DNA from 3 places in the Paraclostridium dentum genome. Region 1 is predicted to be linked to each of the others. Evidence: riboswitches for the same ligand, from Rfam matches in the RefSeq annotation. Region 1 holds a riboswitch; each other region holds the start of a gene.
The links. Region 1 has a riboswitch for thiamine pyrophosphate ahead of thiD (bifunctional hydroxymethylpyrimidine kinase/phosphomethylpyrimidine kinase). Riboswitches for the same ligand answer to the same signal wherever they lie in the genome.
Positions count from the first base shown of each region.

Region 2: another riboswitch for thiamine pyrophosphate. It lies ahead of thiS (sulfur carrier protein ThiS); the one in region 1 lies ahead of thiD (bifunctional hydroxymethylpyrimidine kinase/phosphomethylpyrimidine kinase).
Region 3: another riboswitch for thiamine pyrophosphate. It lies ahead of ACN6I1_RS08065 (phosphomethylpyrimidine synthase ThiC); the one in region 1 lies ahead of thiD (bifunctional hydroxymethylpyrimidine kinase/phosphomethylpyrimidine kinase).

Region 1 is NZ_CP183813.1:893,651-899,713, forward strand. It holds gene moaC (cyclic pyranopterin monophosphate synthase MoaC) at 1-230, shown strand, start outside; gene ACN6I1_RS03940 (MOSC domain-containing protein) at 232-669, shown strand; gene ACN6I1_RS03945 (hypothetical protein) at 871-1,065, opposite strand; gene ACN6I1_RS03950 (SH3 domain-containing protein) at 1,327-2,208, shown strand; gene ACN6I1_RS03955 (dicarboxylate/amino acid:cation symporter) at 2,529-3,785, shown strand; TPP riboswitch at 3,840-3,942, shown strand; gene thiD (bifunctional hydroxymethylpyrimidine kinase/phosphomethylpyrimidine kinase) at 4,033-4,836, shown strand; gene thiM (hydroxyethylthiazole kinase) at 4,868-5,653, shown strand; gene tenA (thiaminase II) at 5,653-6,063, shown strand, end outside.
Region 2 is NZ_CP183813.1:410,993-417,055, forward strand. It holds gene dinB (DNA polymerase IV) at 1-509, shown strand, start outside; gene ACN6I1_RS01760 (MATE family efflux transporter) at 649-2,046, shown strand; gene ACN6I1_RS01765 (phosphatase) at 2,166-2,879, shown strand; gene ACN6I1_RS01770 (30S ribosomal protein S1) at 2,981-4,210, shown strand; TPP riboswitch at 4,351-4,462, shown strand; gene thiS (sulfur carrier protein ThiS) at 4,657-4,851, shown strand; gene thiF (sulfur carrier protein ThiS adenylyltransferase ThiF) at 4,853-5,656, shown strand; gene ACN6I1_RS01785 (thiazole synthase) at 5,669-6,063, shown strand, end outside.
Region 3 is NZ_CP183813.1:1,774,018-1,780,080, forward strand. It holds gene ACN6I1_RS08055 (sigma 54-interacting transcriptional regulator) at 1-16, opposite strand, end outside; gene ACN6I1_RS08060 (protein adenylyltransferase SelO) at 135-1,607, opposite strand; TPP riboswitch at 1,819-1,924, shown strand; partial or broken gene ACN6I1_RS08065 (phosphomethylpyrimidine synthase ThiC) at 2,042-2,350, shown strand; gene ACN6I1_RS08070 (hypothetical protein) at 2,349-2,621, shown strand; gene ACN6I1_RS08075 (TraX family protein) at 2,669-3,376, opposite strand; gene ACN6I1_RS08080 (hypothetical protein) at 3,544-4,062, opposite strand; gene ACN6I1_RS08085 (VWA-like domain-containing protein) at 4,234-5,643, opposite strand; gene ACN6I1_RS08090 (ATP-binding protein) at 5,647-6,063, opposite strand, start outside.

The sequences.
Region 1 (6,063 bases):
CAGGAGCGGATATTAAATTTAATATATTAGAAACAGAAATAGAAATAGAAGCTACAGTATCTACTGTAGGTAAGACTGGAGTAGAGATGGAGGCTTTAACAGCTGTGTCTATGGCAGCACTTACTATATATGATATGTGCAAAGCTATAGATAAGGATATGGTTATAAATAATATAAGACTTGTAAAAAAAGTAGGTGGAAAAAGTGGGGAGTACATTAGAAATGAATAATATAGGAAAAGTAGTATCTATAAATATAAGTGAGAAAAAAGGAACTATAAAAAAACCAATAGAAAAAGGAATGTTTAAACAAAATCATGGTCTTGTTGGAGATGCCCATGCAGGTGAGTGGCATAGACAAATAAGCTTACTTGGAATTGAAAGTATAGAAAAAACAAGAAAACAAGGAATAGATGGCTTAACTCCTGGAGTTTTTGCCGAAAACCTAACAACTGAAGGTATAGTTCTGTATGAGCTGCCTGTAGGAACAAAGTTAAAAATAGGTGATACAATTCAAGAAGTTACTCAGATAGGGAAGAAGTGTCATAAAGGTTGTGAGATAAAAACTAAAGTTGGAGATTGTGTAATGCCTAGAGAAGGAATATTCACTAAAATAATAAAAGATGGTGAAGTTAAATGTGGAGATAAAATAGAAATTATTGAAGCATAATATAAAAGCAACTAAGAAATAAATATATTCATTTCAAGTGGATACATATAAAAAGCAATTTTAAGTGGCATGAGTACGGTATTTAACTGGACTCATGCCATTTTAAAATATAGTTAATTTAAGCAATGTTATAGATAACGTATAAAAAAACATGGAAACTATAAGATTACCTAAGACTATTAAATAAATAATTCAAAATGACTATTTATTTAATATTTCTAGAGTCTGAGCTATAAAGTCTTCTTTATCTTTTGCTGTTATTAATTCAGTATCTACATAAGCTGTAAATTCTGATCCACATTCACATATACAATCTTCTTTTATATCAACTTCTAATAAAGCTCTTTTTAATTCATCCTCGCTAATACCAGAACACATTGAGCAAAAACTTATCATACTTAATACCTCCATATTAATATATGGATATTTATACACTCATCCTTAGGGGTATGAAACATTAAATTGTTACTAAATTTGTAACTAATTTGTAACCCTTTTTCTGGTAATTATAGAAAATGTGTTTACAAAGGTCCAAAAATATATTATCATTAATTAAAAGTTACAGAAAAGTAACAAATTCATAAAATACGAATTTTACAAGACATAATGGTCAATAATATATAATTTTTATTTATTTAAATTAACTGGAGGGATACTATGAGTATGAATAAAAGAGCGAGGAAATCATCATTAATATTAGCATTAGGATTAGTTGTAGGAGGACTTTATACATCTACAAGTAATATATATGCAGCAGAAAGAGAAGTAGTTAAAGCAGAAAAATTAAATGTAAGAAAAGGTCCATCAATAGAAGAACAAAGAGTAGGATCATTAGACAGAGGTATGGTAGTTGAAATATTAGAAACAAATAATGGATGGAATAAGATTAAGCTTACTGATGGAAATGAAGGATGGGTAAGTGGAGATTATACTGATAAAGAAAATGCAACTGTAACTGCTAGCAAATTAAATGTAAGAAAAGGGCCAGCTACAGAACATGATAAATTAGATACATTAGATAAAAATACAGAAATTAAACTTTTAGAAGAACAAAATAATTGGTATAGAATTAAATTAGATGATAAAAAAGAAGGATGGGTTTGTGGTGATTATGTTTTAACAGAATCTCAAGCTAAAGAACAAGAACAAAACCAAGCTAAACAACAAGCTAATGATACAGTTAAAGAAGTTAAGAGTGCGTCTACAGTATCTGATGCAACAACAAATGAAGCTTCTAACTCACAAGCAGAAGCTTCATCTAATAACAACAATGGAACATCAATGTCTATAGAAGCAACAGCATATGCTGGAGATACTATAACTTCAACAGGAACTACTCCTAAATGGGGAACTATAGCAGTTGACCCAACTGTAATACCATATGGAACAAAAGTATATATACCTAAGTTTGACATGGTATTTACAGCAGAAGACTGTGGAAGTGCTATAAAAGGTAAAAGAATAGATATATTTATGAACAGTGAAGCAGAATGTGTTAAGTTTGGAAGACAAAACATGGAAATAAAAATATTAAAATAATTGACATAAAAAAGACGGTACGTTAAGTAAAGTTACTTACGTACCGTCTTTTTTTATTAAAAATATAAAGAATAATCGTATATGTATGAATAAAAATAAGTAGAAAAATGTAATAGTTTGAAAATTAAGTTTTTTAAGTTGATTTTAGAATATATATAAAGTTATATCCAAGATAGACAAAATATAATAAAGTTAAAAATATACTTACTTAATTATATTAAGTTAAAATGCGTTTTAATATGCTTAAACTTTAAAAAATTACAAAAAAGTTGGATTTTAGTGTATAATATTAATATGATAAAGAGATGGAGGAAACACATATGAGGAAACTTGGATTAACGAGTAAAATATTAATTGGATTATTTTTAGGAATGTTATTTGGTGTAATACTTAGCAAAATGCCAGGTAGTTATATTAAAGATACAGTTTTATTAGGTGGAATTATAAATGTAATAGGAAATGGGTTCACAAAGGCTATAAAAATGATGGTAGTGCCACTAGTATTTGTTTCATTAGTATGCGGTGTATCTGCTATGGAAGATATAAAGAAGTTAGGTAGAATTGGATTTAAAACTATGGGATTCTATTTAATGACAACAGCTGTAGCTATTTGTATATCATTAGCTTTAGGAGTTTTATTAAAGCCAGGTGCAGGACTTGATTTAGGAACTGTAGCTAGTCAATCTACTACGATAGCAAAAAATCAGTCACTATCAGAAATAATATTAAATATGATACCATCAAACCCTATAGAGGCTTTTGCAAAAGGGGAAATGTTACAAATAATATTCTTTGCAATGCTTACTGGAGTATCAATAAGTTTAGTAGGAGAAAAGGCAAAACCTTTAAAAAAATTATTTGAGTGTGCAAATGAAGTTTGTATGAAAATGGTTAGTGTAATAATGATGTTTGCACCTTTTGGAGTATTTGCACTTATTACAAATACTTTCTCTACAGTAGGAGCAGATGCAATAGGATCATTAGTTAAATATATATTAGTTGTATTACTAGGACTATTACTACATGTAGTGGTGGTTTATGGAGGATCATTAAAAGTATTTACAAAAGTTAGTTTCATTGGATTTGTACGTAAATTTTCAAAAGTAGCTGCAGTTACTTTTTCAACTGCATCAAGTAATGCTTCTGTTCCAGTAAGTTTAGAGCTTATGGAAGAAATGGGAGTTAGTAAAAGTATACGTTCATTTACAATACCTATGGGAGCTACTATAAACATGGACGGAACAGCTATAATGCAAGGTGTAGCAGCTTTATTTATAGCGCAAGTTTATGGAGTTCATTTAGGTATCAACGATATGTTAACAATAGTTTTAACAGCAACTTTAGCATCAGTTGGAACAGCAGGAGTTCCAGGTGTTGGTATGATAATGCTATCAATGGTGCTTCAATCAGTAGGACTTCCACTTGAAGGTATTGGACTTATAATGGGAGTAGAAAGAATTATAGACATGTTTAGAACTACAGTAAATGTTATGGGAGACAACACTTGTACACTTGTAGTTGCAAGTAGTGAAAAAGAGTTAGAAGTAACTAATATAGATGCGGCAGAAGTAGCGTAATAAATTTTTATTGACATATAAATTTAGTGAGCTATAATTAAACTGTAATCTAAAATGAATAGCTAGGGGTGCCCCAACGGCTGAGAGATGAATTTATTCATTAACCCTCAAACCTGATCTGGATAATACCAGCGTAGGAAAGCTTTACTAAATATACAAATGAAATTTATTTGCATAGTAAATTAAAAGCTATATTCCTACAGGAATATAGCTTTTTTTAATACAAAAATCAAGGGGGAAACATCTAATGGAAAAGTATAAAGTGCCAACACTTACAATAGCAGGTTCAGATTCATCAGGAGGTGCAGGTATACAAGCAGACCTAAAGACATTTAGTGCTATAGGAACTTATGGAATGAGCGTAATAACAGCTATAACTGCTCAAAACACTCATGGAGTATTTTTAGTAGAAGATTTAAGCAAAGAAATAATACAAAAACAAATAGAGGTAGTATTTGATGATATACCACCTAAAGCAGTAAAAATAGGAATGGTATCTAGCCCAGAAATAATAAAGGCGATTGTTGAATCTTTAGATAAATATAATCCAAAGTACTTAGTAGTAGATCCAGTAATGATATCTAAAAGTGGATATTCACTTTTAAAACCTGAGGCTAAAGATAATTTAATAAAATATCTTATACCTAAAGCATACATAATAACGCCAAATACATTAGAGGCTGAGGAAATAACAGGGATTAAAATTGATAATGTAGAGGACATGAAATTAGTTGGGAAAAAAATATTAGAACTAGGACCTAAGTATGTGTTAATGAAAGGTGGACACTTAGATGGGGATGCAGTAGATGTTTTAATAGGTAAGGATACATTTGAAATTTATAAAAGCGAAAGATTGGATAGAAAAAACACTCATGGAACAGGATGCACCTTATCATCTGCAATAACTGCAAATTTAGCACTAGGATTTGATATAGTACAAGCTGTTTCCAATGCAAAAGACTATATAACTAACGCTATAAGACATAGCTTTGATATAGGTGGAGGAGTAGGACCAGTACACCATTTTTATAAATTTGACTCAAATAAATAGATATAAGCATTTAAAAGGGAGAGATGAAATTATGTTTGAATTATTAAATAAAGTTAAAGAAATTAACCCATTAGTACTTCATTACACTAACGAAGTTACAATTAATGATTGTGCAAATATAACTTTAGCTATAGGTGCAAGTCCACTGATGAGTTATTCTTATGAAGAAGCAGAAGAAATAATACCTATTGCAAGTTCTGTAGTAATAAATATTGGAACAATGAATTCCTCTCATAGAGAATTATTTGTAAAGGCTGGTAAAATAGCGAATAAGCATAAAAAGCCAGTTATATTAGATCCAGTAGGGGTATTTGCAACACCTTCAAGATCTTTGTTAGTAAAAACTTTATTAAACGAAGTAAAGTTTGACGTAATTAAAGGTAATGCAGCTGAAATTAAGTACATAGGTGGATTTAATGTAAAAGGAAAAGGTGTAGATTCATTTGATGATGATGAAAACATAGACGATATTATTAAGAAAGTTGCTAAAAAACTAGAATGTGTGGTAGTAGCTACTGGAAAAGTAGATGTAGTAACTGATGGCGATAAAATTATAAAAATACATAATGGAACTCCTAAACTAAAAGGAATAACAGGCACTGGATGTATGAGTGCTAGTTTAATAGGGAGTTATTTAGGAGCTAGTAATGAAATTTTAAATTCTGCAGCAATGGGTGTTCTTACAATGAGTTTATGTGGAGAATTAACAGATATAGACAAGATAGGGATTGGAAGCTTTAAAGTAAATTTAATGGACAATATATATAAATTAAATGAAGATAAGTTAAAAGAGTCTTCAAGGGTGGAGGTATTTTAATGAAATTTACAGATTGCTTGTTTGAAGAAGTTAAAGATATATGGGAAAGTTATTTAAATCATCCATTTGTAAGAGAAATAGGAGAAGGAACTTTACCAAAAGATAAATTTAAAAGATATCTTATACAAGATTACTTATATTTAAAAGAATTTGCTAAAGTTTTTGCAATGGGAGTAATAAAAGCAGATACAGTTAAAGAAATGAAGTTTTTCAATAAAGCAGCTAAGGGATCTATGGAAGACGAAACTGCTATACATGTTGAATATATGAAAAAATTAGGAGTACCTCCGATTGAGGCTGAAAAATGTAAATATGAACTAGTTTCAAGTAGCTATACAAGTTACATGCAAGCTGTTTCATTAACAGGAGGAGTTAAAGAAATTGTAATGGCTACATTACCTTGTAACTGG
Region 2 (6,063 bases), 480 kb from region 1:
AGACTTTAAAAATGATGGGCATAAAAAAAGGATATGATCTAAGAAATATGACTTTAATTGAGCTAGAGCAGATCTTTAAGAAAAAAGGATATGATATGTATAATTTTGCTCGAGGTATAGATAATAGACCAGTTCAAATTAGTAGAGAAAGAAAATCTGTAGGATCAGAAAGTACTTTTATTTCAAATGTATACTTTGACTCAGATGAATTAAATGAACATATAAAAGATGTTGTAAAAGACGTCTGTAAGAGATTAAATTATATTAATAAATGTGGAAAGACTATAACCATTAAAATAAAATATGCAGATTTTAAACAGGTTACAAAAAGAAGAACATTAGAATCTCCAATAAATACATATAATGATATATTAAAAAATACAAATATTTTAATAGAGAAAGTAAAAAATAAAGAAAGGCAAATTAGATTAATTGGAGTAACTATATCTAATTTACTAGACTGTGAAAAAGAAGAATACCATAATATCTCATTGTTTGATAAACTGTAAAATAGGTATATATATACTTGGAAAATATTGATAAATAGCAAATCTATTAACAAACTTAAATATTTTAAAGTTAAATATTTAAGTTTGTTAATGAATATGATATTATATAAAATAATAAATTTAAAAATGGAGGTCGATTATGGGGAAACAAACAACAGATTTAGGTAAAGGTAGCGTTGGAAAATTATTATTTCAATTAGCTTTACCTGCTATAATAGCTCAGCTAGTTAATGTTTTATACAATATAGTTGATAGAATTTTCATAGGTAGAATGCCTAATGGGGAGCTAGCAATGGCTGGTGTTGGAGTAGCATTTCCAATAATAATGATTGTATCAGCATTTAGTGCATTAGTAGGTATGGGGGGAGCTCCATTAGCTGCTATAAAAATGGGGGAAAAAGATAATGATGGTGCAGAAAAAATAATGACTAACAGTTTTTCTACACTAGTAATAATAGCAATTATATTAACGATATCTCTTTTAATTTTTAAAGAAAACATACTTTGGGCTTTTGGAGCTAGTAAAGATACAATAGGATATGCAAATGATTATATTGGTATATATCTTATAGGAACCTTGTTTGTGCAAATTGGTTTAGGTCTAAATCCTTTTATAAATACTCAAGGTTTTGCTAAAACAGGTATGATAACAGTATTAATCGGAGCAATAATAAATATAGTACTGGATCCGATTTTAATCTTTGGACTTAATATGGGTGTTAAAGGAGCAGCTTTAGCAACAATAAGTGCACAGTTTGTTTCTGCAGTATGGGTTTTATTATTCTTAGTCGGAAAGAAAAGTGTTCTTAAGATAAGAAAGAAATATATAATTCCAAATTTAAAAGTTATTGGGCCTATTTTACTTTTAGGTATATCACCATTTATAATGCAAGCAACTGAAAGTTTAGTAATTATATCTATGAATAACAATCTTGCTAAATATGGTGGAGACTTAGCCATAGGTGCAATGACTATAATGAGTAGTGTTATGCAAATAATATTATTACCTATGATGGGGTTAACTCAAGGAGCACAACCGATAATAAGTTTTAACTATGGAGCGGATAAGTTAGATAGAGTTAGAAAGACATTTAAACTATTATTAGTAAGTTGTTTAGTTTATACAACTTTAATGTGGGGAGCTATAATGATATTCCCACAAGTATTTGTATCTATATTTAATAGCAACCCTCAACTTGTAGAAATAACTGTATGGAGTATGAGAATTTACTTTGCGGGAATACTACTATTTGGAGCACAAATTGCTTGTCAGCAAACATTCCTTGCTTTAGGTCAAGCAAAGATATCTATGATATTAGCTTTACTTAGAAAGATAATATTATTGATACCATTAATATTTATATTACCAATATTCTTTGAAAATAAATTACAAGGGGTATTAACAGCTGAGCCAGTTGCAGATATAACTGCAGCAATTGTAACGATAATATGCTTTAGTGTATTTTACAAAAAAACTTTATCTATAGATCATGCAATACAACCAACAGTAGAAATTGCGAAAACTAAAGATGAGTAATTTAAAAAGCTATGGTAAATAAAATTTACCATAGCTTTAAATTTATATAAATTTATTATATACATATAACTAAAGGGTATATAATAATAAGAGATAGTTAAAACATAGGAGGATTAAATATGAATGCAATTATAGATTTACACTGCCATACTATTTCAAGCGGACATGCATATAGCACACTTAAAGAGAATATAGATGAAGCCAAATTAAAAGGGCTAAAGTATGTAGGTGTATCAGACCATGCTCCTAATATGCCTGGAAGTACACATCCTTTTTATTTTGGAAATTTAGGCGTTATAAAAGAAGAAATAAATGGAGTTAAAGTGTTAAAAGGAATAGAAGCTAATATAATGGATTTTGATGGTAATATAGATATTCCAAGTGATGTAGTTGGAAAATTAGATTATGTTATTGCTAGCTTCCATCCACCGTGCATAAATCCTGGAAACATACATGAAAATACAAAAGCAATATTAAATGTAATGGAAAATAAAGAGGTAAAAATAATAGGACATTTAGACGATAGTAGGTATCCTGTTGATTATGAAAAAGTTGTATTAAAAGCTAAGGAAACTAATACTTTACTAGAGATAAACAACTCTTCATTAAGAACTAATAGCTTTAGGGTTGGAGCAATAGAGAATGCTAAAGTTTTATTAAATCTTTGCAAAAAACATGATGTTAAGGTTATTTTAGGTAGTGATGCACATATATACTATCAGGTTGGTAATTTTGAAAATTGTACAAAAACACTAGAAGAAGTAAATTTCCCAGGAAATTTAGTGGTGAATTTTAACGAAGAATATATAAAAGAATATTTTTTTGGAAAGTAAAAACAATTAATAATATCAAATAATATATCGTTAGTGATATAATAGTATATGATTAAATACAAAAATTATATAAACGTTTACATAGGAAGGGATGAAGTTTAATGGAGAACAATCAAACTATGCAAGAACTTTTAGAGCAACAAGAAAAAGAAATGAGTAGTATAAAAATAGGTCAAACAGTAAGCGGAAAAATAACTAAAGTATTATATGATGAGTTACATTTAGAATTAAATTATGGATTTGAAGGAATTATATCTATATCTGAACTTATATTAGCTAAAGATGAAACAATAGAAGATAAGTATAGTGTTGGACAAGAAATAAGTGGAGAAATAACTAAGATAAATCGTAAAGATGGAACAATGTATTTATCAGCTAAAAAAGCTGTTATTGAAGCTACTAGAAAAGAGCTAAAAGAAGCTTTAGATAACCATACTATATTAACTGTTCATGTAGAAAGAAGCATTGAAAAAGGACTATTTGCAAGTTATAAAACAGAGACTGTATTTATACCGTTATCTCAAATAGATGTTACATTTGTAAACAATACAGCTGCATATGTAGGACGTGATTTAGAAGTTTACATGATAGAAATGGATTTAAGAAGAAATAGAATAGTTGCATCTCATAGAGAAGTTGCTCATGAAAGAATAGAAGTTGAAAAGGCAGCTAAAAGAGAAAAAATGAAGGCTGATAGAGAAGCTGAAAGAGCAAGAGTTAAGCAAGCTAAAGAGGATTTATTTAACTCTCTTGAAATAGGTCAAAAAAGAAGTGGTAAAGTAAGTAAAATAATGAACTATGGAGCATTCATAGATTTAGGTGGAATAGAAGGCTTAGCACATATAAATGAATTAGCTTGGCATAGAGTAGAATCAGTTGAAGATGTAGTAAAAGAAGGACAAGAAGTAGATGTATATATTATAAAAATAGACAAAGAAAATAAAAAAGTAGGACTAGCTATAAAAGATATAAACAATGATCCGTGGAATTCTGTAAAAGAAGAAATGCAAGTTGGAGATATTGTTAATGTTAAAGTTTTAAAACTTATAGAAAGAGGAGCTTTTGTAGAGGTTAAACTTGGAGTGGAAGCATTCTTACCAATATCTCAATTAAGCGAAGATAGAGTTATGAAAGTATCTAATGTTGTTAATGTTGGAGATATAATAGACGTTATGATAATAGATATAAAAAATAAAGATAAAAGAATGGTTGTATCATTAAAAGAAGCTACAAAAGAGCCTGAAGAAGATTACTCTGAATTTTTAGAGGTAGAAGAGTCATTAGGATCATTAGGTGATTTATTTAAAGATAAATTCAAAGATTTAAAATAAAAGAAGTGATAAAAATAGTATCTAGTTTTAGCTAGATACTATTTTTATTGTCATATTATAAAAGTATGCATAAAAATATAAGTATTAACTTTTTATTGAATATAAAAAAATACTATGATATACTCAACTTGTAAAAATGAATATAAGGCTAGGGGAGCTATAATTGGATAGTTGAGAAGTAAAGCCATAACTTTCAGACCCTAAAAACCTGATCAAGGTAATTCTTGCGTAGGGAAGCTTAATATAGTAAATAAGCATTATTTTTGATGTATATGAAAGCGTTCTCTGAAAAAGAGGGCGCTTTTTTGCGCAACAGACGAAGTTGTTTGAGTAACGGGACACGAGTTTACCGAGTGGACGTTGACGACATGAAATTTGAGCTACATGAAGTGGTTCGCAGACGTAGTCGCTCAAGCAAAGCGAATTTTATATTTAAGGAGGAATATATGAAGGTAAATGGGAAAGAGATTTGTTTAAAACCTGGGACTACGATTTTAAACTTACTAGATGAATTAAAACTTAAAGTTGATAATGTTGTTGTAGAAGTTAATCTAGATATCATTGAAAATCATCAATATAGCTCATATATATTAAAGTCAGATGATATCGTAGAAGTTATAAGGTTTGTGGGAGGGGGCTAAAGTGAAGCTGTTTATAAATGAAACTTTAGAAACTTTAAATGAGACTGAAGTAAGTATTAATTTTATAAAAGAAAGATTTAAAAAGAATGCAGATGTAGTTATTCTAAATGGATATCCTATTTCAGAAAATAAATTTTTAAAAGATGGAGATAGAGTTACATTAATAAAAAAAGGAGAAAATCCTACATTTGAGGAGTTAGAAAGTTTAATGGTAGCAAGGCATACTCCAAATATACATTCTAGTTTGAAAAAAGGTAAAGTCGTTGTTTTAGGACTTGGAGGTCTTGGTTCTAATATCGCTATATCACTTGCAAGAATAGGAGTAGGACATCTGATATTAGCAGACTTTGATGTAGTTGAACCATCTAACTTAAATAGGCAACAATACTTTATAAGTGATATAGGTAAGTATAAAACAGATGCGATTAAAAATCATATAAAAAATATAAATCCATTTATAAAAATAGATACTGTAAATAAAATTATAGATTCATCAAATATAAATGAATTTGAGGATGTAGATATTATAATGGAGGCATTTGACAATCCTAGATACAAAGCTGAAATTGCAAGTTTTGTATTAAAGAATATGAAAAATAAATACCTTATTTCATCATCTGGAATGGCAGGTTTTTATGATTCTAACATAATAAAAACAAGAAAGATAAAAGATAAATTTTTTATATGTGGGGATGAAGTCAGTGAAGCAAAAGAAGGGGATGGACTTATGGCACCTAGAGTATCGATTTGTGCAAACCATATGGCTAATCTAGCTACAAAGATATTGATAGAATACATAAAATAGAGGGGGATAAAAATGGATAAATTAGTATTAGGGGGACATGAATTTAACAGCAGATTATTAATAGGAACAGGGAAGTATGGCTCAAATGAGATTTTGCCAAAAGTTATAGAATCAAGTGAAAGTGAGATTATAACTGTAGCATTAAGAAGAGTTGATTTAGATAATAAAGATGAAAATATTATAAGTCATATTCCAAAAAAAATGACTATACTACCAAATACTTCAGGTGCAACAAATCATGTTGAAGCAGTTAGAATTGCTAGGATATCTAGAAAAATGGGATGTGGAAATTTCATAAAAATAGAAGTGATAAGTGATTCTAAGTATTTATTACCAGATAACGAAGAAACTATAAAAGCTACTAAAATTTTGGCGGATGAAGGATTTATAGTATTGCCGTATATGAC
Region 3 (6,063 bases), 880 kb from region 1:
CAGCTATAGTTTTCATTAAGTAAACTCCTTTTAACTTTTACGTAGTATTGTTATCCTTATTATATTATAAAAACAAATAAAAACCATATTGATTATTTTCATCAATATGGTTTTTATTTGTTTTTAATAATTTATTATGTTCCACAATAAGTTCTATAAGCACAACTTGAAGGCTTAGGCAATTTTGCATATTCCTCTTGATCTTTAGAATGTTCATATGGTTTTTCAAGTACAGTTATAAGTTTTTTAAAGAAAGTAAAATCACCTTTATCAGCAGCTTCTAAAGCTTCTTCTACTCTATGATTTCTTGGTATTACTGCTGGATTTGATTTTTTCATTAACTTAAAAACTTCATCTTGAGAATTTTCTTGTCTTTTTAATCTTTCTTTCCATAAGTTGTACCAAGATTTAAATTCTTCACTATCAAACATTCCTTTTTTATTAATATTATTAAATGTTAATGCTATAAAAGTGTTAGTAAAATCTTCACTATATTTTTCCATAATACTAAGTAAATCTTCTATCAATGCTTTGTCTTGTAATTCTTCATCGAATAATCCTAATTTGAATCTCATATTTTTAATCCAATTTAAATAATAAATTTCTGAGAAATCAGAAATAGCATCTTGCGCAATTTTTATAGCTTCATTTTTATCATCACTTATTAACGGCAATAGAGTTTCAGCAAATCTACATAAATTCCATTCAGCCATATTTGGTTGATTTTCATATGAATATCTTCCATATCTATCAATAGAGCTAAAAACAGTATCTGGATTATAATTATCCATAAATGCACAAGGTCCATAGTCAATACTCTCTCCACTTATAGTCATATTATCAGTATTCATAACCCCATGGATAAATCCAATACTTTGCCATTTAGCAACAAGTTTAGCATGAGCATTTATCACTTCTTTAAGTAAGTTAATATATTTATCTTCATCATGTTTTATATGTGAGTAATGTCTATTGATTGTATAATCAGCCAACTCTCTAACTAAGTTGACTCCTCCATAATTTAGAGCATATTCAAATGTTCCAAATCTAATATGACTAGAAGCTACACGTGTTAAAATTGCTCCTTTTTTTATATTTTCACGAATCACAGATTCTCCAGTTTTTATTACTGCTAGACTTCGAGTTGTTGGAACTCCAAGACCGTACATAGCTTCACTTATTATATATTCACGAAGCATCGGCCCAAGAACAGCTCTACCATCTCCTCCTCTAGAGTAAGGTGTTTTACCAGAGCCTTTAAGCTGAATATCAAATCTATTTCCTGATGGATTTATTTGCTCTCCTATCAGCAATGCTCTCCCATCTCCTAGCATTGTAAAATGTCCAAATTGATGTCCTGCATATGCTTGAGCTATAAAAGCACCTTCGTCTATCTTTTTATTTCCTGAAAGTAATTCTACTCCATCCTTACTTTTAAGGTTATCTATATTTAACCCTAAAAATTTAGCTAAAGAATCATTTAGAATAACTAAGCTAGGTGAAGGTACTGGATTTAAATTTATTTTGCTATAAAAAAAGTCTGGTAAATTCATGTAACTATTATTTAAATTCCATCCTGTTTCTATATTTTTTTTATTATTTTCCATTTTTTCTCCTTACTATAAATAATTAATTTTATAAATATAAGATACCCTTATTTACAGTTTTAAATTAGATATTTTAAATTTTCTAAATAAACTAAAAATATGTAATTTATGTTTTTATAAATTAAAAGCTTTCAAAAAAACCTTTACATAGTAATTTTTTAAGACTATAATGATTTTGAAGTTGCAAATTTATTATTATTTAAAATTAAATATATTTAACTAGGGGTGCCACTTTTGGCTGAGAGATGGATTTATACCATTAACCCTTTGAACCTGAAGTAGTTAGAACTACCGTAGGAAAGTTATTTTCTTCAAGATTATGATTATGACTATATTTTTTAGTCTATTTTATAATATTTCGTAAAGAAGCTTTATCTTATGGTAAAGCTTCTTTTTTATTTTTTAATAAAATATAAAGTAAAGGGGATTTAAAAATGAATTACACAACTCAAATGGATGCTGCTAAAAAAGGTATTACTACAAAGGAAATGGAAATAGTAGCTAAAAAAGAAAATATGGATATAGAAGTTTTAAAAAACTTAATTGCAAATGGACAAATAGTCATTCCAGCTAATAAAAATCATAAGTCTTTAAACCCTGAAGGTGTTGGGAAAAACCTAAGAACAAAAATTAATGTAAACTTGGGTATATCTAAGGATTGCTATGACATTGATGAAGAAATGAAAAAAGTTCAATTAGCTTTAGATATGAACGCTGAGGCTATAATGGATTTAAGCTCTTTTGAAAATAAGAGGTACAACTTGTAAAAAAATAGTATATCTTCTTAAAAATGCAGGTGCAAAAGAAATTCATTATAGAGTCGCTTCGCCTATAGTTACATCCCCTTGTTGTTTAGGTATAAATACATCAAAATCTGAACTTATAGGTTCAGCTATGACTTTAAATGAAATTGCAAATTTCATAGGTTCTGATAGCTTGGGGTATCTAAGTATATCAGGATTTTTAAATGTACTACCTAAAAATAAAACTACATGTTTAAAATGTTTTTTATAATTATGTAAATAAAAAAGGAAGTAATTTAAATTACTTCCTTTTTAAAATTAATTAGCTATTAATTTTGCTAAAGATACAATTACAATTAGATGTATTGGATAGAACCAATAAAACATCCATTTTATAAACTTATTGCTTAATCCTAACTTACCATTGTACATAAGTATCGGAATTATTGCAAATACCATCATCCATTGATAATCCCATAATGTTGCTGCTTCTATAAAATTTGGACCCATTGCACTCATCAAAACAAATAATCCCATTGCAATGTATAATATAGACATAATAAGTTTTTTATCTCTAAAGAAATAAAATATTAATACCATAGCTACTCCAAATATAGACGACTCAGTAAATAACCCACCTATAACCATGAATACAATAGCTAGTAAAGCTCCTATTACTCTCTTAGTTAACTCATTTTCTTTATTTTTAGCTGTATCTATTCCTACAAGCATTACTAAAGCGCATCCTATTGATAAGAAAATATTGTTATGAATTCCAATTAAAAAATCTACCCCTATCATAACTACTCCCATTGAAAAAACTCTAGTTATATATTTAGTCCTGCTTCTCGTATAGAAAAATCCTTCTACTATCAGATAAAAGAATATTGGTGATGCTAATTTACCTAAGTATCCAAACCATATAGGAATGTCAACACCAGCAGGGCTAAAATAAGTATATATATGATCCATCGCCATAAATATAATTGCCATAATTTTTAGTGTAAAGCTACTGAACTTTTGCATATTTTTTCTCCTTTGATTTCTACTTCATATGTTAATTCTTTTGTATATTCGTATATAAGATTATCATAAGTATATTTTTATTAATATTTATATATCTTTCATAAACATTACATTTTTGAAAGAAAAAAACATGTTGAAATATTCAACATGTTTTTCTTTATTAATATTTATAAAATGGAAAAATATTCAACTATATATGAATACATTTGATCTCCTAATGTTACATAGTAATATGCTGGAGTAAGATAATCAGATTCAAACAATTTTTTTGCGTCAGGATTATTTTTATCTAATTGTCTTAATAAGTTTTGCTGTTGTCTCAAACTTATTATATAACTATCAGCTATAAATTGAATTTGCTCTGAGAAATACAAATCAGCAAAAGAATTCTTATAATTAACTCTATGAGTTTCTAAATCATTTCTTACTGAATTAAGCTCTGTTAAATATGCACTTATATACTTATTTGCATGTTTTAAACCCTCCGAATCTAAATCAGCCTTAATATTGATTGTACTCATATTTTCTCTAATTCTCTTTAACTCCTCAAGTTCATTAATTAGTTGTTCTTTACCTTGCAAGTTTTCCACTTTAGGATAATATCTACCTTCTGCAAATGTAATTTGTGAAGAAAAGGGTGTTATAAAAATACTAACTAAAATAATAATAAGTAACTTTTTAATCATATATATGTCTACTCCTTTATAAATGCTATTTATTTTAATATTGCCCAAAGTTTATATATATCATGCTCAAGTTTGATTCGTAATAGTTTATCCACAAATATTAATTAAATATATTTTACTTAATATTAAAAAATAAAGCACATCGATTTTTTATCAATGTGCTTTAATAACTTACAATGTTGGAGCTTGATTATTCATTGAGTATCCATCATCTCTAACATCATTCATATCAATAGTTTCTTCCTTAACTTTAACCTTACTAAGTTTTTTAACTGCTCCATAAGGCTCTTTTAAAGACAATTTATCTCCTCTTCCAGATATAACCCATAAAATTTTATATCCTATAGGAATTGTCTGTAATCTATCTTCACCTTTGCCATCTGTAAAATACACCAATAAGTTAACTTTTTTATTATTAGCATACCTAAACACTGGCGAAAACTTAGTTCCACCTCTTATTTTAAGTCTATCTTTTATATCTTTATAAGATTTAACTTTATAAGTTCTTTTAATTTCATTATCGCATTCAATTATAGTAATTTCTTGATTGTAATTTTTAACTATGTTAAGTACTTCCTTAATAGCTTGCTTAAATTCTTCATCGCTAATGCTTCCACTTATATCAAGTGCAACTGCTATTTCTGCTTTATGCCCTCTAAGTTCGCCTCTTAAGTCCAATCTATTTGGCTGTCTTCTATTTCGTCTTGTTATAGTCTTCTTTTTATTACTTTCAACTGTTCCCATCAATTTTTTTAAATATAAATTCCATGGTAATTCACCTTTACTATTTTTAAGAGCTGATATAATTTCTTCTAAATAGTCTGGAAGTTTTCCTTTTTGAGCATTATTAACAAATTTTTCAGTAAATTCTTTAAAAGTTCTTTCTTCGATATCTTCTGAGTCTTCCCATATATCATGAGTATGTTCAGGACTAAATTCAGTTTCTATATCTTCTCCTACATTACTATCATCTACTTCACCTTCATCATCTTGTTCCATCAAGTTAAGTTCAGTCTGAATATTTTCAACATAATATTCAAATGTTTCATATGGCTCAAGCTTCATAGAATATTTTACATTTACTGATTCTAAAGTTGTAGCATATGGAGGTAGGTTATTTAAAAACTTATTTACTACTATATCCATAGCCATGTTTATAGCTAATGTGCTGTAATTTCCTTTTAGCTTTTTAGCTCTTAGTAAATGCATTGATACTACGTGAAGAATTTCATGTTTTATTGTACTTTCCATTTGTCTCATGTTCAGGTTTAAAAATATTAAAGGATTAAAATATATAATATACTTTGCACCTTTAAAGTTTACAGCAGTGGGACTACTGATATCAAATCTTATTTCCCTTCCCATCTGAAATAAAAAATATCCATAGAAGTTATCTTTATCTTCCATGATGCTTAAGCTAACTTTATCTACAAGTTTAAAAAATTCATTTTTAAAGTCTTTTGGTACATCTAGCTCAAATTTTTCGCCTTTACGGTTAGCTTTTAACATAGAAAATTGATTAATTATTTCATTTGCTCTATAATAAAGACCTTCTGTTTGTTTAATAAAATAATTTTCCATGCTCTATCCCCTTATTAGACTATAAGATTCAAAATATAGTTCTATAAATCTTTCATTTTCTATAGCTATTTTATATAATTCAGGGTAACTACTCTTAATGTCTTTCATAATTCCAACCATTAAATCTATAGGATATAATTTTAAAAACTCAATTAATCTATCTATATAAACTTTTGAATCATTATTATCTTTTATACTTAACTCTAGCTTTTTTAAGATATTCATAGCTGATAGGTACAATCTTGTATGATTTTCATTTTTTACTTTTTCTATAATTTCTGAATCTAATGTTTCTCCTAAAAAAACATCTTCATATGATACTAAAGGACTACAATCTGATTCAATGAAGCTTATAAACTCTTCAGCTATAACTTTTCCTACATTTCCTTTTATTACATTTAAAAATACAGATCTAGGTAT